DNA from 2 places in the Streptomyces sp. NPDC030143 genome. Region 2 is predicted to be linked to the other one. Evidence: riboswitches for the same ligand, from Rfam matches in the RefSeq annotation. Region 2 holds a riboswitch; the other holds the start of a gene.
What was found. Region 2 has a riboswitch for S-adenosylmethionine ahead of thrC (threonine synthase). Riboswitches for the same ligand answer to the same signal wherever they lie in the genome.
Positions count from the first base shown of each region.

Region 1: linked by a shared signal. The riboswitch ahead of ACZ4YY_RS02050 (aminotransferase class V-fold PLP-dependent enzyme) and the one ahead of thrC (threonine synthase) in region 2 are both predicted to bind S-adenosylmethionine.

Region 1 is NZ_JBVIAY010000001.1:455,908-470,770, forward strand. Features, by position in the region: gene ACZ4YY_RS02015 (hypothetical protein) at 1-496, opposite strand, end outside; gene ACZ4YY_RS02020 (C40 family peptidase) at 542-1,555, opposite strand; gene ACZ4YY_RS02025 (C40 family peptidase) at 1,755-2,789, opposite strand; gene ACZ4YY_RS02030 (NYN domain-containing protein) at 3,002-4,345, opposite strand; gene ACZ4YY_RS02035 (hypothetical protein) at 4,383-4,622, opposite strand; gene ACZ4YY_RS02040 (rhomboid family intramembrane serine protease) at 4,792-5,526, shown strand; gene ACZ4YY_RS02045 (Lrp/AsnC family transcriptional regulator) at 5,523-5,804, shown strand; gene ACZ4YY_RS02050 (aminotransferase class V-fold PLP-dependent enzyme) at 5,868-7,244, opposite strand; SAM riboswitch class IV at 7,408-7,524, opposite strand; gene trpD (anthranilate phosphoribosyltransferase) at 7,600-8,664, opposite strand; gene qcrB (cytochrome bc1 complex cytochrome b subunit) at 8,806-10,428, opposite strand; gene qcrA (cytochrome bc1 complex Rieske iron-sulfur subunit) at 10,425-11,483, opposite strand; gene qcrC (cytochrome bc1 complex diheme cytochrome c subunit) at 11,480-12,292, opposite strand; gene ctaE (aa3-type cytochrome oxidase subunit III) at 12,356-12,976, opposite strand; gene ACZ4YY_RS02080 (response regulator) at 13,155-13,556, shown strand; gene ACZ4YY_RS02085 (L,D-transpeptidase) at 13,673-14,863, opposite strand, start outside.
Region 2 is NZ_JBVIAY010000007.1:140,294-155,156, forward strand. Features, by position in the region: gene cdgB (diguanylate cyclase CdgB) at 1-601, shown strand, start outside; gene ACZ4YY_RS14970 (carbohydrate-binding protein) at 732-1,664, shown strand; gene ACZ4YY_RS14975 (1-phosphofructokinase family hexose kinase) at 1,677-2,597, opposite strand; gene nagA (N-acetylglucosamine-6-phosphate deacetylase) at 2,801-3,970, opposite strand; gene ACZ4YY_RS14985 (ROK family protein) at 3,970-4,911, opposite strand; gene ACZ4YY_RS14990 (extracellular solute-binding protein) at 5,109-6,371, shown strand; gene ACZ4YY_RS14995 (DUF3263 domain-containing protein) at 6,559-6,816, shown strand; gene otsB (trehalose-phosphatase) at 6,919-7,779, shown strand; gene ACZ4YY_RS15005 (alpha,alpha-trehalose-phosphate synthase (UDP-forming)) at 7,767-9,173, opposite strand; gene ACZ4YY_RS15010 (glucosyl-3-phosphoglycerate synthase) at 9,257-10,201, opposite strand; SAM riboswitch class I at 10,371-10,518, shown strand; gene thrC (threonine synthase) at 10,537-11,817, shown strand; gene ACZ4YY_RS15020 (ubiquitin-like small modifier protein 1) at 11,930-12,205, shown strand; gene ACZ4YY_RS15025 (cold-shock protein) at 12,647-12,850, shown strand; gene groL (chaperonin GroEL) at 13,153-14,775, shown strand.

The sequences.
Region 1 (14,863 bases), on a different contig from region 2:
ACTGGCCCACCCCGAGGACCAGACTGCGGGCGCCCCGCACGACGGTCACCGCGCCCTGGTCCCACAACTGGACGGCGGCCCTCTTCGCGGGCCCCTCCGAGAGCACCGACCACGTACCGTCCGCGTCCTGGGTCAGGCGCAGGGCGCGGCCCGTGGTCACCGGGGCCCGGTCGTGGCCCTCGATGCGGTAGCTGAGGTCGGCGTCGGCCGTGGCGGTGCCCGCGTCGCGGTGGACGGCGGTCACCCGGTAGGACCAGGCGGCCAGCGGAACGGCCCGCAGCCGGGCGTAGCCGGCGGGGCTGCCGGTGGCGGCGTAGGCGTGCTCGTCGTGGGCGAGGACGGCGGCCGCCCGCCGGTCGAGCACCGCCTGCACCTCGGCCCGGGCGCTGTCGACGCCAGGCCGCCCGCCGCAGCCCACCAGCGACACCGACAGCAGCGAGAGCAGCAGACAGGACCGCACGACCCCGGATCCGCGCACCCGCCCTCGACCGCCCATCCTCCCGATCGTACGGTGCCCCGCCCGGACCGGAACCCGGTCGGCTCAGGGTCTGGTCACCGCCGACACCGGCATCATCCCGACCGGGTCGTAGCGCACCGGCGCGCCCGGGTAGGGGGCGTGGATGACCTTGCCGTCGCCGACGTACATGCCGACGTGGCTGGCGTCCGAGCGGTAGGTGACGAGGTCGCCGGGCCGCGCCTGGGAGAGCGGGACCCGCCGGCCGGCGTGCGCCTGGGCCTGCGAGGTGCGCGGCAGGGAGATCCCGGCCTGCGCGTACGACCACTGCATCAGGCCCGAACAGTCGAACCCGGTGGGGCCGTTGGCGCCCCAGACGTAGGGCTTGCCGAGCGCGGCGCGGGCGGCGGCCACGGCGGCGGCCGCACGGCCGGAAACGGGGACGGCGCCGGGGCCGGGCAGGTCGGTGCGGCCGGAGCGCGAGGCCCGTTCGTAGGCGGCGCGCTCCGCGGCCGTCAGCGAGTTCAGCAACTGCCGGGCCCGGGTGAGCTTCTGCTCGACGGTCCTCTTGTGCCGTGCGACGGCCTGCCGACTCTTCTCCAGCTCGCCCAGCCTGCGCCTGGCCTCGACGCGCTCCTGGGCCAGGGAGCGCATCGCGTCCTGAAGGTCCTTCAGTTCGACGGCCTGGTGGTGGGTGATGCGGTCGAGGACCGAGGCCTTGTCGAGGTAGTCGTCGGGGTCGTCGGAGAACAGCAGGGCCAGTGCCGGATCCAGGCCGCCGGAACGGTACTGCGCGCCGGCCAGCGCGCCGAGTTGCCCGCGCAGGTCGTTGATGTGCTTCTGGCTGCGGGCGATCCGGTCCTGCGCGTCACCGACCTGCCGGCGCAGTGTGCCGGCCTTCTCACCGGCCTCGTTGTAGGCCTCGGTGGCCTTCTCGGCCTCCTCGTAGAGGCGGTCCACCTCGGCCCGGGTGTCCTCCTGCGGCGCGGCCTGGACAGGTGCGGCGGCGGACACGGCGCCGAGGAGGGCGGCCGCGGCGGACAGGACGCACAGGGCGCCACGGTCGAAACCGGACGGTGCAAGGCGGCGATGGGACCCCACGGAAAGCCGCGCTCCTTCCACTGGCGGACGAGGAAACGCGGCAGACAGTAGCCCCGCGACAGGGGGCCCTCCAAAGACCTCGGCGGACACACAACGTGACGCCCCGCCTCAGACGCAGGTCATGGGCGGGGCGCGGGGTCAGTTCACGTCGTGGCGATTCGCCCGTTCGGGCGGTGTGGTGTCGCGATCTCGAGCGTGCTCAGATCCGGACGCCGAACTGGAACGGCATGTTGTTGATCGACTCGTAGCGCACGACCGTGCCGGTGCGCGGAGCGTGCAGCACCTGGCCGTTGCCGGCGTAGAAGCCGACGTGGTGCAGGTCGCCGTAGAAGATGACCAGGTCGCCCACCTTGAGGTCGGCCTGCGAGTAGATGCGGGTGCCCGCGTTGGCCTGGTCCTGGGAGATCCGCGGGATCTTCACGCCGGCCTGGGCGAAGGCCCAGGAGGTCAGGCCCGAGCAGTCGAAGGAGTTGGGGCCGGCGGCGCCGTAGACGTACGGCGAGCCGATCTTGCCCTGGGCGGCCTGGAAGGCGGCGAGCGCGCGGCCGGAGGCGGGCGCGGTGTTGCCGAGGTCGACGCGCTCGCCGGCGTCCCGGCTGGCGCGGGCGTCGGCGGCGGCCAGGTCGGCCTTCTCCTTGGCCGTCAGCGTGTTGAGGAGCTTCTGCGCCTCGGCGAGCTTGGCCTGGACTTCCTTCTTCTTCTTGCCCAGTTCGGTGCGGGTGGAGGCCAGGTCCTTGAGCTTGGCGGAGGCCTCGGAGCGGTCCTGGGCGAGCTCGCGCTGCTTCTCCTGGATCTTCTTCAGCGACTCGACCTGCTGGGCGCTGAGCTGGTCCGCGGTGGACGCCTTGTCCAGGTAGTCGTCCGGGTTGGAGGACAGGAACAGCTGGAGGGAGGAGTCGATGGTGCCGCTGCGGTACTGGGCGGCGGCCGCCAGGCCGATGCTGTCGCGCAGCCCGTTGAGCTCTTCCTGGCCGCGGGCCACGTTGTCCTGGATGGTGGAGATCTCCTTCTGGAGGGTCTCCTGCTTCTCCTTGGCCCCGTTGTACTTCTCGGTGGCCTGCTCGGCTTCCTCGTAGAGCTTGTCGACCTTGGACTTGACCTCGTCCTTGGTGGGCTTCTCGTTCGGAGCGGCGTTGGCGGCCTGCGAGCTCAGAGCGACGGCGGCGGCGGCCGCGGTGGTCAGCACGGTCACACGTGCGCGACTGGGCTGCTTGGGTCGACGGTGGGACGCCACGGAGGTCGAGCTCCTTCTTGTGAGTGATCACTCGGCCGGAGGTTCGATGGCAGACCCTAGTGACCATCCTGTGATCAGTTCAAATCCTGGCACCGAAAAAGTCGGTGCCGCAACGCATTCTTTACGCCCGACTCACGTGTGGTAGTGCGCGGTTGACGCTACGTTGCGTGACGATCCCGCCAATTCGGGCATTCAATCATCTATGTTGACCTTCAGGTCAGTCGCCTGAGGAGTACCGCAGAAGCGACAGGACGCGCCCCCGCCCTGGCGACCCCGTCGGCCACCTCGCGGTCGGTCGAGACGACGATGACGGGCCGGCCCGGCGGCTCGGCGCGCACCAGTTGGCGGATCAGCTCGTCGGCGGTGACCCTCGGCTTGGAGAACAGCACCCGCACTCCGCGCGGCGGCGCCAGCAGCACCGGCGCGGCGAGTTCGGCGCCGTCGAAGACACAGGTGACCTCGGCGCCGGTCTGCGCGGCGAGTTGCGAGAGCTGTCCGAGCAGCCGCAGCCGCTGCTGCTCGAGCGGCATCTGCGGATAGCCGGTCTTGGTGACGTTGTAGCCGTCGACCACGAGATGGGCCTGCGGCAGGGCGAGCAACTGGTCCAGGATCGCCGGATCGTTCTCGGACAGCGCGCGGGCCGCGATGTCCTTCGGAGTCATCCGGCCCGGCTCGACCGCGTCGACGGTCTCCGCCGGGCGCACGGACACCGGCGGCAGCGCCAGCTCCCGGCGCAGCCCCTGGGCCGCGTCCAGCACGGTGTCCAGCAGCAGCCGTACCCGCATGTCCTCGACGCTGCGCCCCTCGCGGGCCGCCCGACGGGTCGCCTCCAGGGCCGCCTCCGCCTCGCCGAGACGCGCCTTCAGCCGCCGCGTCTCGCTCTCGGCGGCCGACACCTGCGCATGCCCTTCGGCGCGTACGGTCTCGATCTCGCCCTGCATCTTGCGCAGCGCGGCCTCGCCGCGCTTGACGTCACTGAGCGCGGAACGCAGTTTGCGGTGCAGCGATTCGGTTTCCCTCTTCGCCGATTCCAGCTCGGCGCGCAGCCGTTCGGTCTCGGTCCGGGTCTGCTCCCGGGCCTGGGAGAGCTGCTCGCGCAGCCGCTCCAGCTCCGCGCGGCTCTCCTCGTCGGCGCGCTCGGCGTCCGCCCGCTGCGCCTCCTCGCCGGCCGCGGTCACCAGCTTGGTCCAGGAGGTGGGCCGCAGTACGTAGGCCGCGGCCGCCACGTCGAGCGGGTCCGCGGCCGGGGGCGGCGAGCCGGAGTCGAGGGCGCCGGCCAGTTCCGGCTGGGCCTCTCTGAACTTCTCGGCGATGCGCTGGCGGAACAGCGGATCGGTCTCCAGCGCGGCCGCCATCGCGTTGCCCGCGAACTTGGCCCGCCGGTTCGGCGCGAACCGGGCGTACTGGCGCAGTTGCGCGGGAAGTTCGCCGACGGTCAGACCGCCGAAGCCGTCCGAGACGATCTGCACCACACGGCGGCGCACGCCGTCGGGCAGCGGACGGTCGAGCACCTCGGCGGCGCCGTCGCCCGGCCCCCCGCCCGTGGTCTCCACCATCCGTCACACCCCACTAGCTGTGCGGGCCCGCTCCCCGTCAGGAGCCGGCACCCGGCCTGTCCACGAGTTCCACCTGGTCCACGGCGTTGCACCAACGACACCGCACCGACTCGATGGTCTCACTGACCACCTCGCGCTCCTCGACCTTCGGCTCTCCGGCGAGATCGAGGTGGACGTACTCGACGACCTTCGACGAGCGCGTCACGTCGAACCGCGTGAGGTTGCCGCAGAGGGTGCAGCGCCACCGTGTCGTGGCGGTCGGCAGGGGAACCGTCATGGACTGTCCGCTTCCTTCCAGTGTCGTTCTTCCGGCGTCGGGTCGCGCCCAAGGCTCCCCGGTCTGTGTGGCTCGTAACCCTACGGCCTGGCAGGTACTCGCCGCCCGCCCGTCCATGGCGGCGAGGCGATCCGGCAGAGTGTGTCCGGTTACGTCATGCTCTGTGTCCATGATCGGCGACAGGAACGGGACCGTGGGCCGGGCGATCCGGCGGCCGTCGGCACCGGTGACGTACGCACTGATCGGCCTGTGCTGTCTGGTCTTCGCGATCGGCCCGGCCTCCGGGCTCAACCCCGCCCACGGCACCGGTGAGGCGCTCGTGGCCGCCCAGCGGGCCTATTTCCGGCGCTGGGGGGTGATCCCCGCCGACCTGTTCGAGGGCTCCCCGGGTGCCGCCCTCACCCCCGCGACGGCCCTGTTCGTCCACGGCAGCTGGGTGCACCTGCTGGGCAACATGCTCTTCCTCTACGTCTTCGGGGCGATGACCGAGCACCGGATGGGCCACCTCCGGTTCACGCTGTTCCACCTCGGCTGCGGCTGCCTGGCCCTGCTGGGCTACGCCGCCGCCAACGCCGACTCCGGGCAGCCCCTGATCGGCGCCTCCGGGGCGATCTCGGCGGTCCTCGGGGCGTTCCTGTTCCTGTTTCCCCGGGCGCGCGTGACCAGTCTCCTGCCGTTCCTGTTCTTCCTACCGCTGCGCTTCCCGGCCTGGGTGGTCCTGCCCTTCTGGGCTGCGCTGCAGTGGCTGGCGGCGGCCCGGGCCGGACAGGGGCCGGGTGTGGCGTACCTGGCGCACCTGATCGGCTTCGGCCTGGGCCTCGGCTACGCGTGGGCCCGTTTCGGAGGGACGACTAGAGTGAGGGCCGCCCCTGCTCCGGCCTCCGAGGGAGAGAACCAGCCGTGATCACCGCGATCGTCCTGATCAAGACCAGCGTGGACCGGATCCCCGAGATCGCCGAGTCGATCGCCGGGCTGGAGAGCGTGAGCGAGGTCTTCTCCGTCACCGGGACCTACGACCTCATCGCGATGGTGCGGGTGCGCCGGCACGAGGACCTGGCCGAGGTGATCCCCGGGCGGATCAGCAAGATCCCGGGCGTCGAGGCCACCGACACACACGTGGCGTTCCGCACCTACTCCCAGCACGACCTGGAGGCGGCGTTCGCGATCGGGCTGGACTCCTGACCGCACGGGGCACCGCCCGAGGCGCCTCTGACCCCGTGGCCCACCGCCTCAGGCGCGGGGTCCTCACACCGCCGGGACGCAGCGGCCGTCCTCCGTCCGGTAGCGCCACTTCGCACCGTCCCGCACGAGCTCCTTCACGGCGTCGACGAAACGCTCCACGTGCTCGTCGGGGGTGCCGGCGCCGAAGCTGACCCGGACGGCGTTCAGGGACCGCTCGCCCGGGGCGGCCTCCGGGGCGCCGCACTCGCCCTGGCTCCGGGGTTCGCTGCCGAGCAGCGTGCGGACCAGGGGGTGGGCGCAGAAGAGGCCGTCGCGGACGCCGATGCCGTACTCGGCGGAGAGCGCGGCGGCCAGGTGCGAGCTGTTCCAGCCCTCGACGACGAAGGAGATCACGCCGACCCGGGGGGCGTCGTCGCCGAAGAGGGACAGGATGCGGACCTCGGGCACCTCGGCGAGGCCCTCGCGGACCTTGGCGATCAGGTACCGCTCGCGAGCGACCAGGGTGTCGAGACCGGCCTCGGTGAGGGCCTTGCAGGCCGACGCGATGGAGTAGGCGCCGATCACGTTCGGGGAGCCTGCCTCGTGCCGCGCGGCGCTGTCGTGCCACTCCACGTCCACTCCCCCGTCCTCGCGCCGCGTGACCTTGCGGCTGGCCCCGCCGCCCGCGAGGTACGGCTCGGCGGCGCGCAGCCAGTCGGCGCGGCCGGCCAGGACACCGGAGCCGAACGGGGCGTACAGCTTGTGGCCGGAGAAGGCCACCCAGTCGACGTCGAGGTCGCGGACGGACACCGGGTGGTGGGGGGCCAGCTGGGCGGCGTCCAGGACGATCCTGGCGCCGTGGGCGTGCGCGACCGCCGCCAGCTCCCGCACCGGCCACAGCTCGCCGGTGACGTTGGAGGCGCCGGTGACGCAGACCAGGGCCGGGCCGTGGCCCCCCTCGATCGGCACAGTGCGGTCGGCGAGGGCGCGCTCCAGGGTCTCGACGGCCTGGCGCGGGGTGCGCGGGGCGTCGAGGAAGGTGACCCGGGCGTCCTGCCAGGGCAGCAGCGCGGCGTGGTGCTCGGTCTCGAAGACGAAGACCCGGCAGCCGGCCGGGAGGGCCCGGGCGAGGAGGTTGAGGGAGTCCGTCGTCGAGCGGGTGAAGACCAGCTGGTCGTCGGCGCGGCAGTCGAGGAACTCCGCCACCGTCCGGCGCGCGTTCTCGAAGAGGTCCGTGGAGAGCTGGGAGAGGTAGCCGGCGCCGCGGTGGACGCTGCCGTAGTACGGCGCGTAGGCCGCCACGTCGTCCCAGACGCGCTGGAGGGCGGGGGCGCTGGCCGCGTAGTCGAGCGCGGCGTAGGCGACCTCGCCGCCCGTGACGAGCGGGACGGTGACGTCCCGCCCCAGGACGGGCAGCGGGGCACCGACGGAACGGACGGCGGCAGCGGTGGAGACGGACATGGCGAAACTCCCGTGACAGGCAGGACGGAGACACCGTGCGAGCGGACGCGGCTCGAGCACGGTGGAAGGAGAAAGGAGGGTGCGGAGGCGGGGCTCTGCGGCCCTATCGCATTCGCCGGCTCACGGAAGGCTCCTCGAGACCAGGACCCCTGGCTTCGGGAGGGGTCCGCGCTTGCCGAGGACCTCGCTGCCCACGGCCTGGTCTTCACCCGGGGCACCCCGCCACGGACGGAGGGTTGCCGGACAGTCGGCCGGGGCCTCATGACTGTCACTCATGACCTGCTCGGAAACGTACGTCAGGTGATCGCGGTCCCGCAACTCCTGTCCGGATCGCGGGACCGCACCCCGGGCGGGACTACGCGTTGCTGGCCGCCACCCACCGCTCCAGGACCCGCCGGGCGGCGCCCGAGTCGACCGACTCCGCGGCCCGCGCCATACCGGCCCGCAGCTGCTCGGCGAGCGGGTCCCCGGTCGGGTCCAGGGCGACGAGGGCGGCCGCCGAGTTCAGCAGCACCGCGTCGCGCACCGGGCCCGTCTCGCCGTCCAGGAGACGGCGGGCGATCTCGGCGTTGTACGACGGGTCACCGCCGCGCAAGGCCTCCACCGGGACCGGCTCGATCCCCACGTCCCGCGGGTCGAAGGCCTCCTCGGCGACCGTTCCGTCGCGCACGACCCAGACGCGGGAGGTGGACGTCGTCGTCAGCTCGTCGAGACCGTCGTCGCCGCGGAACACCAGGGAGGAGTTGCCGCGTTCGGCGAAGACGCCCGCGATGATCGGCGCCATGCGCGGGTCGGCGACCCCGACGGCCTGGGCGCGGACCTTCGCCGGGTTGGTCAGCGGGCCGAGGGCGTTGAACACCGTGCGGATGCCCAACTGGCCGCGGGCGGCGCCCGCGTGACGCAGCGCGGGGTGGAACTTGACGGCGAAGCAGAAGGTGATGCCCGCCTCCTCGGCCACCTCGGCCACCCGCTGCGGGGTCAGGTCCAGGTTGACGCCCAGCTTCTCCAGGACGTCCGAGGAGCCCGACGCGGACGAGGCCGCCCGGTTGCCGTGCTTGACGACCTTCGCGCCGGTGCCGGCCACGACCAGCGCCGACATCGTGGAGATGTTGACCGTCTTCGCGCCGTCGCCGCCGGTACCGACGATGTCGACCGTGCGGCCCGAGACCTCGATCAGGTTGGCGTGCTCGTACATCGTCCGCACGAGACCGTTGATCTCCGCGACGGTCTCGCCCTTGGCCCGCAGGGCCACCACGAACCCGGCGATCTGCGCGTCGGTGGCCTCGCCCCGCATGATCCGGTCCATCGCCCAGGCCGTCGCGTCGGCGCTCTGGTCACGGCCGTCCAACAGGGCGTTCAGCACCTCGGGCCAGGAACGGCCCGCCGCGGTGTCGCCTCCAGCGGGGGTCACAGCGCTCATCAGCCGCTCCTGGGTCAGTCCGGTCCCGCCGTGCGGGACACGCGTCTCAACGGGTCCACCCTATCCAGCCCCGGGGCACGGCGAAGGGCCCCGTCCGAACACCGGACGGGGCCCTTCGGCCGTTGCGTGGCGACGCAGCGATCAGTGGTGGCCGTGGCCGCTCGTGATCTCCCTGTACTCCTCGACGGTGGGCTTGGGGATCTGGCTCTCCTCGCCGAAGTAGGCCTTGCTCAGCTTGACGCGGACCTTCTCCGAACGCTTCACCTTGCGCTCGACACCGTTCTCGTCGACCGTCGGGCCGATCTCGGCCGGCGCGTACTGCTCGTGCGCCGTGAGCGTGTACAGCTGCTCCTGGCTGAGCGGCTCGTGGACCTCGATGAACTCACCGTGCGGCAGGCGCTTGATGGTGCCGGTCTCGCGACCGTGCAGCACCTTGTCCTTGTCGCGGCGCTGGAGGCCGAGGCAGATCCGCTTGGTGACGATGAAGGCCAGGACCGGTCCGACGAAGAAGCCGATCCGGACGAACCAGGTGACCGCGTTGATCGACAGGTGGAAGTGGGTGGCGATGATGTCGTTGCCACCGCCGATCAGCATGATCATGTAGCCGGTGACCCAGGCGACGCCGAAGGCCGTACGGGTCGGGGCGTTGCGCGGGCGGTCCAGGATGTGGTGCTCGCGCTTGTCGCCGGTGATCCACGACTCGATGAACGGGTACATCGCGATCACACCGAGGAACAGGCCGAAGAGCACCAGCGGGATGAACACGCCCAGGACGAGCGTGTGGCCCCAGAAGTTGATCTCCCAGCCCGGCATGGCGCGGATCAGACCCTCGGCGAAGCCCATGTACCAGTCGGGCTGGGCGCCGGTGGACACCTGGTCCGGGCGGTAGGGGCCGAGCACCCAGATCGGGTTGATCGACGCGATGCCGGCGAGGACCGCGATGAAGCCGAAGACCAGGAAGAAGAAGCCTCCGGCCTTGGCCATGTAGACCGGCAGCAGCGGCATGCCGACGACGTTCTTGTTGGTCCGGCCGGGGCCCGGGAACTGCGTGTGCTTGTGGTAGAAGACCAGGATCAGGTGGCCGACCACCAGACCGAGCATGATGCCCGGCAGCAGCAGGATGTGGATCGAGTAGAACCGCGCGACGAAGTCGCCGCCCGGGAACTCGCCGCCGAACAGGAACATCGAGATGTACGTGCCGACGATCGGCACGGACAGGATCGCGCCCTGCGTGAAGCGGACACCGGTGCCGGAGAGCAGGTCGTCCGGGAGCGAGTAGCCGGTGAACCCGGTGAACATGCCCAGGACGAACAGCAGGAAGCCGAACAGCCAGTTGATCTCGCGCGGCTTGCGGAAGGCGCCCGTGAAGAAGACGCGCATCATGTGCACGAACATGCCGGCGAGGAAGATCACCGCGGCCCAGTGGTGGATCTGCCGGATGAGCAGACCGCCGCGGACGTCGAAGGAGATGTGCAGCGTGGAGCTGAACGCCTCCGACATCAGCTGGCCCTGGAGCGGGACGTAGCTGCCGTGGTACTCCACCTCGTTCATCGACGGGTGGAAGAACAGCGTCAGGTACACACCCGTGAGGATGATGATGATGAAGCTGTAGAGGCAGATCTCGCCCAGCATGAAGGACCAGTGGTCCGGGAAGATCTTGCGCATGTTGGCCTTGGCCAGGGAGTAGATCCCCAGCCGGCCGTCGGCCCAGTCGGCGACCCGCTCGCCCGCGGGTGCCTTGCGGCGGTCGTCGTTGTTACTCATCCGCGCTCCCAGAAGGCAGGACCGACGGGCTCTTCGAAGTCGCCGAGCGCCTCGAGGTAGCCCTCGTCGTTCACGCCGATGCGCAGCTGCGGCAGGGCGTGGCCGGCGGGACCGAAGATCACTCGGGCACCGTCGGAGAGGTCGAAGGTGGACTGGTGGCAGGGGCACAGCACGTGGTGCGTCTGCTGCTCGTACAGCGAGATCGGGCAGCCCACGTGGGTGCAGATCTTCGAGTACGCCACGATGCCCTCGTGCGACCACTCGAGCTCGCGCTTGTCCTTGATGTCGTCCGGCTGGATGCGGACGATCATCAGGGCCGCCTTGGCGATCTCGGTCTGGAAGTCGTGGTCGTGCTCCTCCAGGCCCTCCGGCTTGGCGAAGGTGAGGGAGCCGACCGCGACGTCCGAGGGACGCAGCGGCTCGTTGGTGTTCACGTTGACGAGCAGCTTGCCCTTGGCCCACAGCGTGTGACGCAGCTTGTCCTCGGGCAGCGGACCGAGGTCGCGCAGCAGGACGACGCCGGAGAGCGGGAACAGCGCCAGCGCGCCGAACATCGTGGTGCGGATCAGCTTGCGACGGCCGATCACGGACTCCTTGGCGCCCTGCTTGAAGTCGGCCATGACCTTGGCCTTGACCTCGGGCGTCGCCTCGATCGCGTGCCGCTCGTCGGCGATCTCCACGTCGGACATCAGGGTGCGCGCCCAGTGGACCGCCGCCGCGCCGATGCTGAACAGGGACAGGCCCAGGGTCAGACCGAGGGCGAAGTTCTGCGCGCTGATGTGGCCGATCGGGAAGATGTAGACGATCTTGTCGTGCGGGATCGCCACGTACGAGGCGATGAAGGCGACGGTGGCCAGCATCGACACGGTGAACAGGAGGGCGACCGTGCGCTCGGACCGCTTGGCGGCCCGCTCGTCGACGTCCTGCATGCGGTGCTCGTGGGGCGGCAGCCCGGGGTCGGCGAACGGGTTCTTCTCGTCCGCGACGCCCACCGCACCGTGCGCGTGGTCCTGCTCAGCGGGCAGGTTCTCTTCTGGAATGTCTTGGCTACTCATGACTTCTTGGCCTTTGCGGTCCGGGCGGCAACCCACACGGCGACGGCGATCAGTCCGCCGAGACCGAAGATCCAGCCGAACAGGCCCTCGCTGACCGGCCCGAGGCCGCCCAGCTCGAGACCGCCGTAGCTCTCCGACTCTTCGCCGTTGACCGCGTTCAGGTACGCGATGATGTCCTTCTTGTTCTGCTCCGACAGGGTGGTGTCGGGGAAGGAGGGCATGTTCTGCGGGCCGGTCTGCATGGCCTCGTAGATGTGCTTGGGGTCCACGTCCTCGAGGGTCGGCGCGAACTTGCCCCTGGTCAGGGCGCCGCCCTTGCCGGTGAAGTTGTGGCACTGAGCGCAGTTGGTGCGGAACAGGTCACCGCCCTTGGCGATGTCCGCGCCCTCCGCGCCGTACTGGGCCTCGGTCGGGATGGACGGACCGGCGCCGAGCGAGGAGATGTACGCGGCGAGCTGGTCGATCTGCGCCTGCGTGTAGATGACCTTCTTCCGCGGCACCTGGGCGCCCTGGGAGGTCGCCGCGGGCATACGGCCGGTGCCGACCTGGAAGTCCACGGCCGCGGCGCCCACGCCGACCAGGCTCGGACCGTCGGAGCTGCCCTGACCGCCGGTGCCGTGGCAGCTGGCGCAGCCGACGGCGTAGAGCTTCTTGCCCTCTTCGATGGCGAGGGACTGGGCGGTTTCGTCTGCCTTCGCCTTGCTCGCGGGCGCGAACGTGGCGTACAGCCCCCCGGTGGCCGCCAGCGCGAGGAGTAGGACGACGACCGCCGCCAGCGGATGGCGTCGTCGTGCGGAGAGCTTTTTCACGGATTACCCCGGTGTCAGGATCTTCTGCGTCGATGCTTCTGGGATGTGCGGGTGCGGGCCCGGCTACTTGATCATGTAGATCGTGGCGAAGAGGCCGATCCAGACGACATCGACGAAGTGCCAGTAGTAGGACACGACGATCGCGGCGGTCGCCTGCTCGTGGGTGAACCTCCTGGCCGCGTAGGTGCGCCCCAGGACCAGCAGGAAGGCGATGAGGCCGCCCGTCACGTGCAGGCCGTGGAAACCGGTGGTCAGGTAGAAGACCGAGCCGTAGGGGTCGGAGGAGAGCGAGAGGCCCTCGTGCTTGACCAGCTCGGTGTACTCGTACACCTGACCGCCGATGAAGATCGCACCCATCACGAAGGTGACGATGAACCAGCCCCGGAGCTTCTTCACGTCCCCGCGCTCGGCGGCGAACACGCCGAGCTGGCAGGTGAGGGAGGAGAGCACCAGGATCGTGGTGTTCGTCGCCGAGAACGGGAAGTTCAAGGCCTCGGCCTTCTCACTCCAGAACTCGGGTCCCGTCACCGATCGCAGGGTGAAGTACATCGCGAAGAGGGCCGCGAAGAACATCAGCTCGGAACTCAGCCAGATGATGGTTCCGACGCTGGTGAGGTTCGGCCGATTGACCGACGGGTGCGCGTGCCCGGTTTCTACTGTCGTTGCTGTCGCCACGACCGACATTATGTCGGTCGCTTATCCCGCCCTCACTCCGGGGGGTGCCGTTCGGAGTGTCCACACCGTGTGCAGTGCCCGTATGGCCCATCGAAGCCCTGTTCCAACAGGTGTTGACCGGATGCCCGGCGGAGTAACATCCGCCCCACGGGCCTGTCCGTACGACGCTGACGTCATCGGAGGAACAATGCAGCCGACCGCCACGGTGCTGGTCTACAGCGACGACTCCACCACCCGAGAGCAGGTGCGGCTCGCGACCGGGCGCAGGCCCGCCGCGGACGTCCCGGTGGTGAGGATCGTGGAGTGCGCGACCCAGGCCGCCGTCGTCTCGGAACTGGACAAGGGCGGGATCGACGTCGTCGTCCTCGACGGCGAGGCCGTGCCCATGGGGGGCATGGGGTTGTGCCGGCAGATCAAGGACGAGGTGTTCCGCTGCCCGCCGGTGCTGCTGCTGATCGGGCGGCCGCAGGACGCGTGGCTGGCGACCTGGAGCCGGGCCGACGCGGCGGTGACGCTGCCGGTGGAGCCGGTGGAGTTCGCGGGGGCGCTGGCGTCCCTGCTGCGCGGCAGGGCGGCCGTGAGCGCCTGACGGGGAGTGGGGGGCTCCGTCGGCGGCCCCGCGGGCTCGCCCGGCCCGCCGCGCGACCCCCTGCGCCTCCTGCGCCTCCTGCGCCTCCTGCGCCTCCTGCGCCTCCTGCCGGGCGCCTACACGCTCGCCGGTCGCAGTCTCGACGTGTTCTCTTCGGCTGCCTTCTGCGCGCCGCCGGACAGGGCGCTGCCCTCGCGCCACTTCGTCCAGTCGAGGTTCCAGTCGCCGAAGCCGTTGCCGAAGCTCTCCATCGTGTGGCCGTAGCTGTTGACGACCTGGACGACGTCGCCCTCGCGGACGTTCTCGAAGAACCACTGCGCGTTCGCGGTGCTCATGCCGGTGCAGCCGTGGCTGACGTTGGCGAAGCCCTGGGAGCCGACGGACCAGGGGGCGGCGTGCACGTACTCGCCGCTCCATGTCACCCGGGTGGCGTAGTAGACGGGCAGGTCGTAGGAGTCCGCGGAGCCCTCGGCTATGCCGATGCTGGTGCCGCGCATGCGTACGAAGTACTCCTTGCCCAGGACGACCTTGACGCCGTTGCGGGTCTCGAAGCCGGGCTTGCCGGTGGTGACGGGTATGCGTTTGATCTCCTCGCCGTTCTTGTAGAAGGCCAGCGTGTGCGTGGAGGCGTCCGTGACGGCGATGACGCGGTCGCCGGTGGTGAGCTGGAGGTCCTTGCTCCTGCCGCCCCACAGCCGGTCGCCGATCTTTATTCCGTCCAGTGCGCTGTGGACGCGGATCTCGGCGTGGGCGGGCCAGTAGTCCTTCGGGCGGTAGTGGAGCTTCTTGTCGTCCACCCAGCGCCAGGCACCCGGGGCGTGGGGCTTCACGTCGACCTTCAGGGCGCGTTCGACGACGGCCCGCTGGGCGGGTTCCCTGATCGGCTGGCTGAGTTCCGCGGTGAGGGGCTGTCCGACGCCGTAGGTGCCCGCCTTGGGGCCGAACGCCACCGTCAGGCGCTTCTTGCCGGTGGGCTTGCCCGTGTCGAAGGTCAGCACACGGCGGCCGGGGGCGCCGTCCTCGTCCTCGGTGCTCACGCGGACCGTGTAGCGGGCGTCGGCGGCCAGCGGCTCGGTGCTGTGCCAGCGCCTGCCGTCGGCGGAGAGTTCGCCGGCCACGTAGCGGCCTGCGGCGTCCACGGCGGTCACGTCGGTGATCCGGCCGTCGGAGTCCTCGGCGGTGATCTCCAGCGGCTTGTCCGGGTCGGCCTTGTGGCCCTCGCCGGTGGGGCCGTTGAAGGAGATCTGGTCGGTCGCGTCGTACGGCCGTGAGGCGAGGGGGCTGCCGTCCGAGCCGCAGGCGGTTGC
Region 2 (14,863 bases):
GCGTCTGTCCTCCCGGCTCTGCCGGCGCCCGCAGTCCGGCCACCCCGCCGCCGTCGACGCCATGGACGCGGCCTACGGCCACCCCGCCTTCGACGCCAACGGGCACGGCTTCGACTACCGGCCGGGCGGCGCCGAGGACTACGACGCCTACGACCACCACGTGCACACCTCCGCCCCCGAGGAGGGTGCCCGCGACGACGGCACCAAGGGGCTCGCGGTCCTCTTCTGCGACCTCGACGGCTTCAAGTCGATCAACGACCGGTTCGGGCACAACGCCGGCGACGCCGTGCTCATCGAGGTCGCCCGGCGGCTCTCGCGCGGGGTCCGCGACGGCGACACCGTCGCCCGGCTCGGCGGCGACGAGTTCGTGATCCTCGCCGACGGTCTCGGCCGAGCCGACGCCCAGGACCTCGCCGTACGCCTGCGCAACGAGATCATCCAGCCGATCCGCGCCGAGGGCCGGGCCGTGCGCGTCGGCGCCAGCTTCGGCATCGGCTGGGCCCACTGCGGGATGACCGCCGACGAGGTCCTGAAGTCCGCCGACGAGCGGATGTACGTCGAGAAACGATCTCGTCCCAAACAGCACAGACGAGCGGGGTAAACCCCAGCTCAGCGAGGCGCTGCGATCCGAGTCACCCGTTTGGGGCTTGCAGACCGGGTAGGCTCGCTGTTCTCCACACGTATTCACACGCGTACGCATCCGCCCCGCACCTGTTGAGGAGTACGAAGGGATGACGCCCGGCAACAACGGCGCGAGCACGCCCGAGGACGACGACCCGTTCGGCTACCTCTACGCCGACGGCCAGGCCAACGGCGCGCAGCCCCCGTCCGGCGGCTACGGCTACCCCAACTCCGTCAGCCGCGTGCGCACCGTCGGTGAGCGCCGGTACGGACAGCAGCAGACCGCGCAGTACGGGCAGCCGGCCGCGCCGCCGCAGCAGGGCGCGTTCGGCCAGCCGAACCACTCGGCGCCCGAGAACTTCGGCGGAGTGCCGGGCTCCCGTCAGCAGCCGGCGTCCGGCGGCGGCCGGGGTCGCGGCCCCAACACCAAGGGCCTGCTGATCGGCGCGGTCGCGGTGGTCGCCGCGGTCGTGGTCGCCATCGCGGTGGTCATGGCCAACGGCGACAACGGCGACGACGACAAGGCCGGCAACGAGGTCTCCACCCCGCCCAGCGCCTCCGCGAGCGGCTCGCCGAGCGCCTCCGCCTCCGGTGACACGGGTGAGGAGGCGAAGCTGCCCACCATCGACGCCAAGGCCCTGCGTCTCGGCGGCACCGCCGCCCTCGCGTCCGACGTCCAGGGCGCCCAGGCGGACGGCGGTGTCTACGTCACCAACCTCAACCAGGTGGGCAGCTCCGTCACCTGGACCGTCGACGGCATCCCCGAGGACGGCACGTACACCCTCTTCGCGCACTTCAGCGCGGCCGGTGAGGACCAGTCGATGACGCTCACCGTCAACGGCAAGGTCTTCGGCAGCAAGCTGAACCTGGGCAACTTCGCGCACGCCGCGAACGGCGACTTCGCCAAGGGCTGGACCAAGACCTACGCCTGGCCCGCGCTCACCAAGGGCACCAACACGATCACGGTCTCCTGCGAGAACGGCGACAAGTGCAACGTGCTGCTGGACCAGTTCTGGCTGAAGGCGGGCCAGGTCAAGGACTGACCGGCCGGCCGCTCAGGCCGCGGTGGCCTCGTGGGTCACCGCCACCCGGCCCAGAAGTTCCTCGTAGGCGGGCCGGTCGAACTCGCCCGCCGCCGGGGCCAGGACCGTCGCCGCGGACAGGGCGACCGCGCGGGCCAGCCGGTCCGGCCAGGGCAGACGCTCCACCAGGCCCGACAGCAGACCGGCGCAGACGGAGTCGCCGGCGCCGGTCGCACCGCCGCGCAGGCGGGCGGGAGGGGCGGCCCGCCAGCGGCCCTCCGCGGTCGCCGCCACCAGGCCCTGCGGGCCGAGGGAGGCCACCACGGCGTGCGCACCCCGTCGGCGGGCGTCCTGGGTGGCGCGCAACGGCTCGTGGGAGCCGGTCAGTTCGGCCAGCTCGTCGGCGTTCGGTTTGACCAGGTCGGGGCGGGCGGCGACCCCTCGGCGCAGCGGCTCGCCGCCGGTGTCCAGCAGGACCGGCACGCCCGCGGCCCGTGCGGTGCGCACCAGCCCGGCGTACGCCCCCACCGGCACCCCCGGCGGCAGGCTCCCGCACAGGGCCACGGCCTGCGCGCCGGCCACCAGCTCCTCGTACGCCTTCTGGAAGGCGGACCACTCGGCGGGGGTGATGAGCGGGCCGGGTTCGTTCAGCCGGGTGGTGTCGCCGGTGCGGGCGTCGACGACGGTGACCGTGCGGCGGGTCGCGCCGGCGACGGGGACGAGCGCGTCGCGCACCCCGGTGAGACCCTCGCGCACGAGCCGGCCGGTGGGGCCGCCCGCGAAGCCGGTGACGGTCACCTCGTGGCCGAGGGCGGTCAGGACGCGCGCCACGTTCAGCCCCTTGCCGCCGGGCCGTTCCCTCACGTGGGTCACCCGGTGCGTGGTGTGCGGCCGCAGGACCGGGACGCGGTAGGTGAGGTCGAGCGCGGTGTTCAGCGTGACCGTGAGGATCACCTGGGCCGACCTCCCCCGCATGCCGCGTCGTTCGCCTTCTTCACCCGGTTGGCGTACCGGGGGCTCGATCATGCCAAAGAGACGGCGACCGGCCCAGTCCCGGGGTCGGCCACCGTCTCCCGCGGGCGGACGTTTCTGAAGTCCTTGCACTGTGCCCGCCTGGGCCGCGCGGCCCGATCAGGCGCTCATGGTGCGAGGCCCCCTCAGGCCGGTTGGGGATCGACCACCCACTCGCCCCGCCGCATCACGCCCCTGAGGTCGAAGTTCTCGTCCAGCAGGACCAGGTCGGCGTCCTTGCCGGGCTCCAGGGAGCCGACGCGGTCCTCCATGCCGAGCAGCCGGGCCGGGTTCGCGGACAGGGCCGCGACGACGTCCTCGACCGGCAGGCCGTCGACGGTCACGGCCCGTTTGAACGCGCGGTCCAGGGTGAGGGTGGAGCCGGCGATCGAGCCGCCGTCCACCAGCCGGGCCACCCCGTCGGTGACCTCCACCGCCAGGGGGCCCAGGTCGTAGCGGCCGTCGCCGAAGCCGGCCGCGTCCATCGCGTCCGTGATGAACGCGACGCGACGCGGGCCGGCGTGACGGAACGCCAGTTCCAGGGCGGCCGGGTGCAGATGGACACCGTCGTTGATCAGTTCGACCGTGACCCGCTCGTCCTCGAGCAGCGCGGCGACCGGGCCGGGGGAGCGGTGGCCGAGCGCGGGCATGGCGTTGAACAGGTGGGTGGCGACGGTCGCGCCCGCGTCGATGGCCTCGACGGTCTGCTCGTAGGTGGCGTCGGTGTGGCCGACGGCCGCGATCACACCGTGCTCCGCGAGGAGCCGTACGGAGTCGAGGCCGCCCGGCAGTTCCGTGGCGAGAGTGACCATCTTCGCCCGGCCGCGCGCCGCGTCGATCAGCTTGCGCACCTCCGCCGGCTCCGGGTCGCGCAGCAGCGCCTCGGCGTGCGCGCCCTTGCGGCAGGGCGAGATGAAAGGGCCCTCGAAGTGGATGCCGGCCAGGTCGCCCTGTTCGGCCAGCTCCGACAGCAGGCCGGCCTGGTGGACCAGCAGGTCCATCTCGTCGGTGACGGTGGAGGCGACGAGAGTGGTGGTGCCGTGGCGGCGGTGGGTGTGGACGGCCCGCAGGATGTCGTCGGCGGTGCCGGCGAAGGAGGCCCCGCCTCCGCCGTGGTTGTGGAGGTCGACGAAGCCGGGCACCAGCCAGTGCGCCGATACGTCGATGACCTGCGCGTTCTCCGGGGCGGTGGCGGAGATGCGGGTGCCCTCGACGGTGACGCTGCCGTCGGTCACCGTGCCGGTGGGCAGGACGACCCGCGCGCCGGCGAGTGTGGTGGCTGGTCGCGCAGTTCCCCGCGCCCCTGGGGTGGCCATCAGGTCGTTACCTCCGTGCGGTCGGTCGGTGCGATGAGATCCCAGGCCAGGAGGCCGGCGCCGAGGCATCCCGCCGCGTCCCCGAGGGCCGCCGGGACGATCTCCGGCGGTTTCTGGAAGGTGAGGCGCTGCCGGACGGCGTCCCGCAGCGGTGTGAACAAGGTTTCCCCCGCCTCGGCGAGGCCGCCACCGATGACCAGGGTGCGCGGGTCCAGCAGGGTGAGGGCGGTGACCAGGCCGTCCGCGAGGGCGTCGATCGCGTGCTGCCAGATCCGGACGGCGTTCGGGTCACCGGACGTGACGGCCCGCGCGCAGCCGGCGGCGTCCGCCTCCGGGTTTCCGCAGGCCGCCGCCCAGGCCTCGCCGACCGCCGCCGCCGACGAGAACCGCTCCAGGCAGCCGCGCTGTCCGCACGGACACGGCGTCCCGCCGGGCCGGACGACGACATGGCCGATCTCGCCCGCGAAGCCGTGCGCGCCCGCCTCCACGCGGCCGTCGACCCCGATCGCGCCCGCGATGCCGGTGCCCAGCGCCACGAACAGGAAGCGGTCGGCACCCCGGCCCGCGCCGATCCGGCCCTCGGCGAGGCCGCCGGTGCGCACGTCGTGGCCGAGGGCGACCGGGATGCCGAGCGTGTCGCCGAGCAGGTCGCGCAGCGGGACGTCGCGCCAGCCGAGGTTGGCGGCGTAGGCGGCGATGCCGCGCGCCTCGTCGACGATGCCGGGCACGGCGACGCCGGCCGCCGCCGCGGGTCCGCCCAGGTGGCGGGCGCCATGGGAGTGCAGTTCGGCGGCGAAGTCGAGGATGCCGGCGACGACCGCGTCGGGTCCGCGCTCGCGCCCGGTGGCCCGGCGCGCCCGGTGCAGCACGGTGCCGTCCGCCCCGGTCAGGGCGGCCTTCATCCCGGTGCCGCCCACGTCGAGGGCGATGACATGTCTCACGGGGACAGTGTGGCCCGAGGACCCGCAAGAGGTCTAGTCCACTTGCGTGGTGTAGACCTTAATCCGAATAGCGGGATCATTGGTCAGAGCATTCATCGACCGAGTCGTCGGTGGCCGGACCCCGGCCGACCGGACCGTCAGTCGGCCGCACCGGCCGACCAGGGGAGTGGAGAAGCGCAGTGCAGCGGCGGGCAGGGATGTCAGGAACGATCGCGGTGGTGTCCGCCCTCGGCATGACGGCGGTCCTCGCCGGGTGCGGGGTCACCGGAGGATCCGACGACGTCACCCTCAGACTCGTCGCCGCCGACTACGGCGACAGCAGCGCCACCAGCTCCAAGAAGTACTGGGACAACCTCGTCAAGGTGTACGAGGCCGAACACCCGGGCGTCCAGGTCGACGTCACCGTGTACTCCTGGAACGACGTCGACCGCGAGGTCAGGAAGATGGTCGACGCGGGCGATGCCCCCGACATGGCGCAGATCGGCGCCTACGCCGACTACGCCGCCGACGACCTGCTCTACAAGGCCGCCGACGTGCTCTCCATCCCCGTCCAGGCCGACTTCGTGCCGCAGCTCGCCGACGCGGGCGAGGTGCGCGGCGTGCAGTACGGCATGCCCTTCGCCGCGTCCACGCGCGTGCTGTTCTACAACAAGACCCTCTTCGCCAAGGCCGGCATCACCGGCGCGCCGACCACCTGGTCCGAGCTGGCCGAGGACGCCGAGGCGCTCAAGGAGGCAGGCGTGACCTACCCCTACGCGCTGCCCCTCGGGCCGGAGGAGGCGCAGGCCGAGACCATGCAGTGGCTGCTCAGCGGCGGGGGCGGCTACACCCAGACCGCCGCCGGCTACAGCATCGACTCCCTGGAGAACGTGCAGACCTTCACCTGGCTGAAGAACGAGCTGGTCCGCAAGGAGCTGACCGGGCCGGTCGCGCCGGGCAAGCTCAACCGGGCCACCGCGTTCGCCGCGTTCGCCGCCGGCGAGGTCGGGATGCTCAACGGGCACCCCTCGCTGATGAAGGCCGCCGAGCAGAAGGGCGTGAAGTTCGGCATGGTGACCATGCCGGGCGTCGACGGCCCGAGCAAGGTCTCCATGGGCGTCGCCGACTGGATGACCGCGTTCCGCCAGAACGGCCACGCCGACCAGATCAAGGACTTCCTCAGCTTCGTCTACTCCGAGAAGAACGTGCTGGCCTTCTCCCGCCAGTACGACCTGCTCCCCGTCACCAACTCCGCCTCCCAGACCATGAGCGCGGCGAGCGAGGACGCGGACCTGCGGCCCTTCCTGGACGAGTTGCCGCTGTCCGAGCTGTATCCCGTCGGCCGCACCTCGTGGGCCACCGTCAGCGCGGCGATCAAGACGCGGATAGGCCAGGCCGTGAACCCGAGCGGGAGCCCTTCCACCGTCCTCGGCGAACTGCAGGCCACGGCGACGACCGCGCAGAGCGGCTCCGCCGGCTGAGCGGTCCCTGCACTGTGCCCGCCGGGGCCGCGCGGCCCCGGCACCGCACCTCGCCGGGTTGCCGGAGAGCCCTGGCAGCCCCGCTGCCAGGGCTCTCCCGCGCCCTGCGATGCACGTCACCGGACCCCGCGGCCTGGTCAGGCGCTCCCGGTGCGATACCCCCGAGCCGGTGGGCTACGGTGCGGGGATGCAGGACACGCAGGACGGCCGACGGCCGGAGGAAGAGCTGGGGGCGAGGGAGCGGGACATCCTCGCCCTGGAGCGACGCGGGTTCCCCGGCCCCGGCGCCAAGGAACGCGCCGTCCGCGAGGAGCTGGACCTGTCCCCCGTGCGCTACTACCAGCTCCTCAACGCCCTCCTCGACGACCCGAGGGCCCTGGCGCACGACCCGGTGACGGTGAACCGCCTGCGCAGGGTCAGGGAGACGCGCCGGTCGGAACGCTGAGCCACGGGAGCGCCGGGGCGCGGGACGCCCGGTCCGGTGCGCCGCCGCACCCCGTCCGTGATCCGCGGGCATGCCGCGGCGCGGCGCGGTTATGGTCACCGTATGGGCACCCAAGAGACGCACTCCCAGGACCCCGCACTCCCCACCCCCGCCACCGCCGCCGGCCGGGACGCGCTCGACGCGATCCGGGCGCGCCCGCACACCGCCCTCGTCGCGCTCGACTTCGACGGCACCCTCGCCCCCATCGTCGAGAACCCCGACGACGCCCGGGCGCACCCCGACGCCGTGCCGGCCCTCGCACGGCTCGCCCCGAGGATCGCCGCCGTGGCCGTGATCACCGGCCGCCCGCCCGCCGTGGCCGTGCGCAACGGCGGGTTCGCCTCGGTCCCCGGACTGGAGCGCCTCACCGTCCTCGGTCACTACGGCGCCGAACGCTGGGACGCCCGCACCGGCACGCTCAGCGCCCCCGCCCCGCACCCCGGTGTGGCCGCCGCCCGCGCCGAGCTGCCCGCGGTCCTGGCGGCCGCCGGGGCGCGGCCGGGGGTCGGGGTGGAGGAGAAGGGGCGCGCCGTCGCCGTGCACACCCGCCGCGCCGACGACCCGCAGGCCGCCTTCGACGCCCTGCGCACACCCCTCACCCACCTCGCCGCCCGGCACGGACTGATCGTCGAACCCGGCCGGATGGTGCTGGAGCTGCGGCCACCGGGGGTGGACAAGGGAGTGGCCCTGCTGGAGTACGTCCGCGAGATCGGCGCCGAGACGGTCCTCTACGCCGGCGACGACCTCGGCGACCTGCCCGCCTTCGCCGCCGTCGAGAAACTCCGCTCCGACGGCGTCCCCGGCCTGCTCGTCGCGAGCGGGAGCGCCGAGGTCACCGAACTGTCCGACCGCGCGGACCTCGTCGTCGACGGCCCCACCGGCGTCGTACGGCTGCTGGCGGCGCTCGCCGATCAGCTCGGCTGAAGGTCGCGCAGCGCCTCCAACTGCTCCAGGAACCACTGGGCCGGAGGCAGCGCGGTGGCGGCGGCCGTCAGTCTCTTGGTGCGCTCCGCCCGCTCCTCCGGGGCCAGGGTCAGCGCCTCGTGCAGGGCGCGGGCGGTCTCCAGCACGTCGTACGGGTTGACGACGAACGCGTCGTCGCCGAGCTCCCAGAACGCGCCCGCCTCCCGGGACAGCACCAGCGCGCACCCCCGGTCGGAGACGACCGGCACCTCCTTCGCGACCAGGTTCATGCCGTCGCGGATGGGGTTGACCAGGGCGACGTCCGCGAGGCGGTACGCGGCAAGGGAGCGGGCGAAGTCGTCCTTGACGTGCAGCACGACCGGGGTCCAGCCGGGGGTGCCGTACCGCTCGTTGATCTCCTGCGCCACCCGCTGCACCTCGGCCGTGTAGTCGCGGTAGACGGCGAGGTCCTGGCGGGAGGGGTAGGCGAAGGCGACGTGGACGACGCGCTCGTGCCACTCGGGGTGGTCGTCGAGGAGCTGCCGGTAGGCCAGCAGGCCGCGCACGATGTTCTTCGACAGCTCGGTGCGGTCGACCCGGACGATCGTCCTGCGTCCCTCGCCGATCTCCTCGCGCAGGGCGGTGATGCGCTCCTCCACGTCCGGCCGGTGCGAGCGCTCGCGCAGGAAGTCGGCGTCCGCGCCGAGGCCGTGCACACCGATGCGGGTCTCGCCGAGGCCGCCGACGAACTCGGCGCAGCACGCGGTGAACGCGTCCGCCCAGCGCCGGGTGAGGAAGCCCAGACGGTCCGCGCCCAGCATGCCCCGCAGCAGTTGCTCGCGGATGTCCGAGGGCAGCAGCCCGAAGTAGTCCACCGGCGCCCACGGCGTGTGCGAGAAGTGTCCGATGCGCAGGTCGGGACGGAGCTCGCGGAGCATCCCGGGGACCAGGCACAGGTGGTAGTCCTGCACCAGGACCGCGGCGCCCTCCGCCGCCTCCTGCGCCAGCGCTTGCGCGAAGGCCCGGTTGTAGGTCTCGTACGAGGCCCACTGGCGTCGGAACTCCGCGTCGAACACCGGCTCCAGCGGGGTCTGGTACAGCAGGTGGTGGACGAACCACAGCACGGAGTTGGCGATGCCGTTGTACGCGTCGGCGTGCACGTCGGCCGGGACCGGCAGCATCCGCACGCCCGGCTCGCCGACCCCGCGCCGCACCGCCTCCCGGTCGCCGTCGGACAGCGCTGAGCACACCCACAGCGCGCCCGCGTCCGGGCCGATCGCCGACAGGCCGGAGACCAGGCCGCCGCCCCCGCGTTTCGCGCGGAGCGGGCCGTCCTCACCGCCCGGGGGCACCTCGTACGAAACCGGGCCGCGATTGGACGCGACCAGCACCTGAGCACCGTGCGTGGAAGCCATACGCCTCAACCTAGCCCGGCCCGGATCCGCTCAAACGTACGCCTTCGCTCGGTGAACGGGCCGTATACGGCCGGTCGGGGACATCAGGCCACCCTGCGCGACTGGTACTCCGCGATCTCCGCCATCGGCGGCCGTTCCTCGGTGTCCACCGAGTAGGTGCGCGGCTCGAACCCGTCCGTGCCGCGTTCGAACTGGGTCAGCGACGGGCGCACGAGATGGCCGCGGGCCAGGCGGAGCTGGGCCGTGCGGTAGATCGCCGCCGCCATCCGGCCGAGCGCCTGCCCGTCCTGGTGGCGGTGCTTGCGCACCCCCACGTCCACCTGGGCGAGGGCGTCCAGGCCCACCAGGTGCAGGGCGTCGACCAGCATGCCCAGCTCCACGCCGTACCCGACGGGGAAGGGCAGCTGTTCCAGCAGGCCGCGGCGGGCCGCGTACTCGCCGCCGAGCGGCTGCACGAACCCGGCCAGCTGCGGCCAGTGCATGTTGAGCAGCGGGCGGGCCATCAGTTCGGTGACCCGGCCGCCCTGGCCCGCCGCCCCGCCCAGGGGGCGGTCGTACATGGCCTTGACGAGGTCGACGTCCGGGTCGGTGAGCAGCGGGCCCACGATCCCGGAGACGAAGTCGGAGGAGAACTCCCTCAGGTCGGCGTCGACGAAACAGACGATGTCGCCGGTGGTGACCAGCAGGGACCGCCACAGCACCTCGCCCTTGCCGGGCACGGCCGGTATCCGGGGCAGGATCGCGTCGCGGTGGACCACCCGGGCGCCGGCCGCCGCCGCGACCTGCGCCGTGCGGTCGGTGGAACCGGAGTCGACGACGACGATCTCGTCGACCAGCGGCACCTGCCGCACGAGGTCGTGACGGATCACCGCGACGATGTCACCGACCGTCTCCTCCTCGTTCAGCGCGGGCAGGACCACGGACACTGACTGCCCCGAGGCACGCTTGGCGGCCAGAATCCCGTGCAGCGGGCGATCGGTCACGGACCAGGAACGGGTGGTGAGCCAGCGCTCGACTTCTTCCAGCACGGTCTGAGGCTCCTCACTGTCGTGATCACACCTGGTGCACGCCGGGTGACCGTGTGATCCATCTCGCGGTTCGGACGACTATCTCAACTGTCCTGGCCTTCGGTTACAGTCTTGAACAACGCGGATGACCATCGCATGTCCGGTCTCTCCCGCGCCGACAACCACATACCGCTCATCCAGAGGGGCAGAGGGACACGGCCCGATGAAGCCCCGGCAACCCTCCAGCCGGCTCTTGTCACATCGAAGTGGCGGGGCTCCCGGCTAGGGAAGGTGCCAAATCCGTCTCACGGCGAGATGCGTCGTGAGGAAGATGAGGAGAAAGGGCCTCGCCTCACATGGCTGCGCAGACAGTTGCCACCACCACGAACTCCGTCGACCTCGGCCCCGCCGCAGCGCTGAGCTGCCGCGAGTGCGGCCACCGCGTGCCCCTCGGCCCGCTCTTCGCCTGCGAGGAGTGTTTCGGCCCGCTCGAGATCGCCTACGACTTCTCCTCCTACGACACCGAGGAGCTGCGCAAGCGCATCGAGGCGGGACCCGCGAACATCTGGCGGTACGCGCCGCTGCTGCCCGTCCCGGCCGACGTGGCGGACAAGCCCAACATCAACCCGGGCTGGACCAAGCTCGTCAAGGCCGACAACCTGGCGCGCGAACTGGGCGTGACCGGCGGCCTGTACGTGAAGGACGACTCCGGCAATCCGACCCACTCCTTCAAGGACCGGGTCGTGGCCCAGGCGCTGGAGGCCGCGCGCGCCTTCGGCTTCACCACCCTGTCCTGCTCCTCCACCGGCAACCTCGCCGGCGCCGTCGGCGCCGCCGCGGCCCGCGCCGGCTTCCGCTCCTGCGTGTTCATCCCGCACGACCTGGAGCAGGGCAAGGTCGTCATGGCCGCGATCTACGGCGGCGAGCTGGTCGGCATCGAGGGCAATTACGACGACGTCAACCGCTTCTGCTCCGAGCTCATCGGCGACCCGGCGGGCGAGGGCTGGGGCTTCGTCAACGTCAACCTCCGACCGTACTACGCGGAGGGCTCCAAGACCCTGGCGTACGAGATCTGCGAGCAGCTCGGCTGGCGGCTCCCGGACCAGCTGGTCGTGCCCATCGCCTCCGGCTCGCAGCTGACGAAGATCGACAAGGGGCTCCAGGAGCTGATCGGGCTCGGGCTCGTCGAGGACAGGCCGTACAGGATCTTCGGCGCGCAGGCCGAGGGGTGCTCCCCGGTGTCCGTCGCGTACAAGGCGGGCCACGACGTGGTCCGCCCGCAGAAGCCCGACACCATCGCCAAGTCGCTGGCCATCGGCAACCCGGCGGACGGGCCCTACGTGCTGGACATCGCGCGGCGTACCGGCGGCGCGGTGGAGGACGTGAACGACGAGCAGGTGGTCGACGCGATCAAGCTGCTGGCGCGGACGGAGGGCATCTTCGCGGAGACCGCCGGTGGCGTGACGGTCGGCGTCACGCGCAAGCTGATCGAGAACGGTCTGCTGGACCCGAGCCTCACGACCGTCGTGCTCAACACCGGCGACGGGCTGAAGACGCTGGACGCGGTGGCGGGTACGGGTCTCACCGCGACGATCCGCCCCAACCTGGAGTCGTTCCGCGAGGCTGGTCTCGCATAGCCGTCGCGTCCGCGGGCCGGCGGGGGCTGGTCGCGCCCGCGCGGCGGCAGCCGCACACCGATCCAGCCCCGCGCCCCTGTCCGGGGCGCTCCACCCGACCGGAGGTTCCATCGTGAGCGTCACCGTCCGCATCCCCACCATCCTGCGCACCTACACCGGTGGCCGGGCCGAGGTCGCCGCCGAGGGCGCGACCCTCGGCGAGGTCATCGCCGACCTGGAGAAGAACCACACGGGCATCGCGGCCCGGGTGCTCGACGACCAGGGCAAGCTGCGCCGGTTCGTCAACGTGTACGTCAACGACGACGACGTCCGCTTCGAGCAGGGGCTGGAGACGGCCACTCCGGACGGCGCCGGCGTGTCGATCATTCCGGCAGTGGCGGGCGGCTGAGACCGCGTGTCATTACCTTCGGTAACAGTGATTACCGAGCGTTCGTCGAATTGCCCCCACCGCGAGAGAAGCGGAGGGGGCAATTCAGTGTGGTTGAGCGCGGTACAGTTGGGGAACGCGCCGCCCATTCGCCTCTCGAACGCCTGGAGTTCCGGCTTCGGATGCGATGAGAAGTAGCCAAAGTGTGCAGGTATTTTGCGCCTTTCGTTCCCTTTGTGGGGCCCGACTTGCCCTGAATCCGGGTGAATTCTCCCCATCTTCCGGACCGTCGACGTCCAGAATTCTCGTCCGATTGACCTGTTGCAGACGGCAGTTGGACAGATACATTCGGCCGCGGTCGACGCGTTCCGGCGCACGCCCCCAACCAATCTGGGGGGTGAGGTCTGACCCGGGTCCGCGAAGTGTGGATCTGTGCAAGGGCCAGTAATAGGGGAGTTAGGCATGGCTCAGGGCACCGTCAAGTGGTTCAACGCGGAGAAGGGGTACGGCTTCATCGCGGTCGACGGTGGTGCGGACGTCTTCGTCCACTACAGCGCGATCCAGATGGACGGTTACCGCACCCTGGAAGAGGGCCAGCGGGTCGAGTTCGAGATCTCGCAGGGCCAGAAGGGCCCGCAGGCCGACATGGTTCGCGTCACCGCCTGAACGTTTTTCAACGAAGGGTCCGCTCCCCGACGGGGGTGCGGGCCCTTCGTGCTGCCGGGGCCGGGCGAGGGCGGCCCTGTCCCGTTCGTCCGGGTCGGATCCCCCCGAGCCGCTTGCACTCGGCAGGGGCGAGTGCTAATCATTGGCGTTAGCACTCTGAAGGTGAGAGTGACAACGAAGGACCGGGTCGGTGAGGCCCGCAGGCCGGGTGGGGCAAGGAACCACGAGGCAGGCGAGCCGTCCGTCGCGGGCGCGGGCGCGGTCCGAAGGAATCACCCCCAGTCCTGGAGGGACCACTTCACATGGCCAAGATCATCGCGTTCGACGAGGAGGCGCGGCGCGGCCTCGAGCGCGGCATGAACCAGCTCGCGGACGCCGTCAAGGTGACCCTCGGCCCCAAGGGCCGCAACGTCGTCCTCGAGAAGAAGTGGGGCGCCCCCACGATCACCAACGACGGTGTCTCCATCGCCAAGGAGATCGAGCTCGAGGACCCGTACGAGAAGATCGGCGCCGAGCTGGTCAAGGAAGTCGCCAAGAAGACGGACGACGTCGCCGGTGACGGTACGACCACCGCGACCGTCCTGGCCCAGGCGCTGGTCCGCGAGGGTCTGCGCAACGTGGCCGCCGGCGCCAACCCGATGGCCCTCAAGCGCGGTATCGAGAAGGCCGTCGAGGCCGTCTCCGCCGCCCTCCTCGAGCAGGCCAAGGACGTCGAGACCAAGGAGCAGATCGCCTCCACGGCCTCCATCTCCGCCGCCGACACCCAGATCGGCGAGCTCATCGCCGAGGCCATGGACAAGGTCGGCAAGGAAGGCGTCATCACCGTCGAGGAGTCCCAGACCTTCGGTCTGGAGCTGGAGCTCACCGAGGGTATGCGCTTCGACAAGGGTTACATCTCGGCGTACTTCGCCACCGACATGGAGCGTATGGAGGCCGTCCTCGACGACCCGTACATCCTGATCGCCAACTCCAAGATCTCCTCGGTCAAGGACCTGCTCCCGCTGCTGGAGAAGGTCATGCAGTCGGGCAAGCCGCTGCTGATCATCGCCGAGGACGTCGAGGGCGAGGCCCTGTCGACCCTGGTCGTCAACAAGATCCGCGGCACCTTCAAGTCCGTCGCCGTCAAGGCCCCGGGCTTCGGCGACCGCCGCAAGGCGATGCTGAACGACATCGCCATCCTCACCGGCGGCGAGGTCATCTCCGAGGAGGTCGGTCTCAAGCTCGAGAACACCTCCCTGGACCTCCTGGGCAAGGCCCGCAAGGTCGTCATCACCAAGGACGAGACCACCATCGTCGACGGTGCCGGCTCCTCGGACCAGGTCGCGGGCCGCGTGAACCAGATCCGCGCCGAGATCGAGAACAGCGACTCCGACTACGACCGCGAGAAGCTCCAGGAGCGCCTGGCGAAGCTCGCGGGCGGCGTGGCCGTCATCAAGGCCGGTGCCGCCACCGAGGTCGAGCTCAAGGAGCGCAAGCACCGCATCGAGGACGCCGTCCGCAACGCGAAGGCGGCCGTCGAGGAGGGCATCGTCGCCGGTGGCGGCGTGGCCCTGCTCCAGGCCTCCCAGGTCTTCGAGAAGCTGGAGCTCGAGGGCGACGAGGCCACCGGTGCCGCCGCCGTCAAGCTGGCGCTCGAGGCCCCGCTGAAGCAGATCGCCGTCAACGCCGGCCTCGAGGGCGGCGTCGTGGTGGAGAAGGTGCGCAACCTGACCCCGGGCCACGGCCTGAACGCCGCGACCGGTGAGTACGTCGACCTGGTCGCCGAGGGCATCATCGACCCGGCCAAGGTGACGCGCTCCGCGCTGCAGAACGCCGCGTCGATCGCCGCGCTGTTCCTCACCACCGAGGCCGTCATCGCCGACAAGCCGGAGAAGGCCGCCGCGCCGGCCGGCGGCGGCATGCCGGGCGGTGACATGGACTTCTGATCGACCTGACGGTTGATCGCCTGTCCTTCGGACCGAGGGCGGCACCCCCTGCCGACGCAGGGGGTGCCGCCCTCGGGCGTTCTCCGCG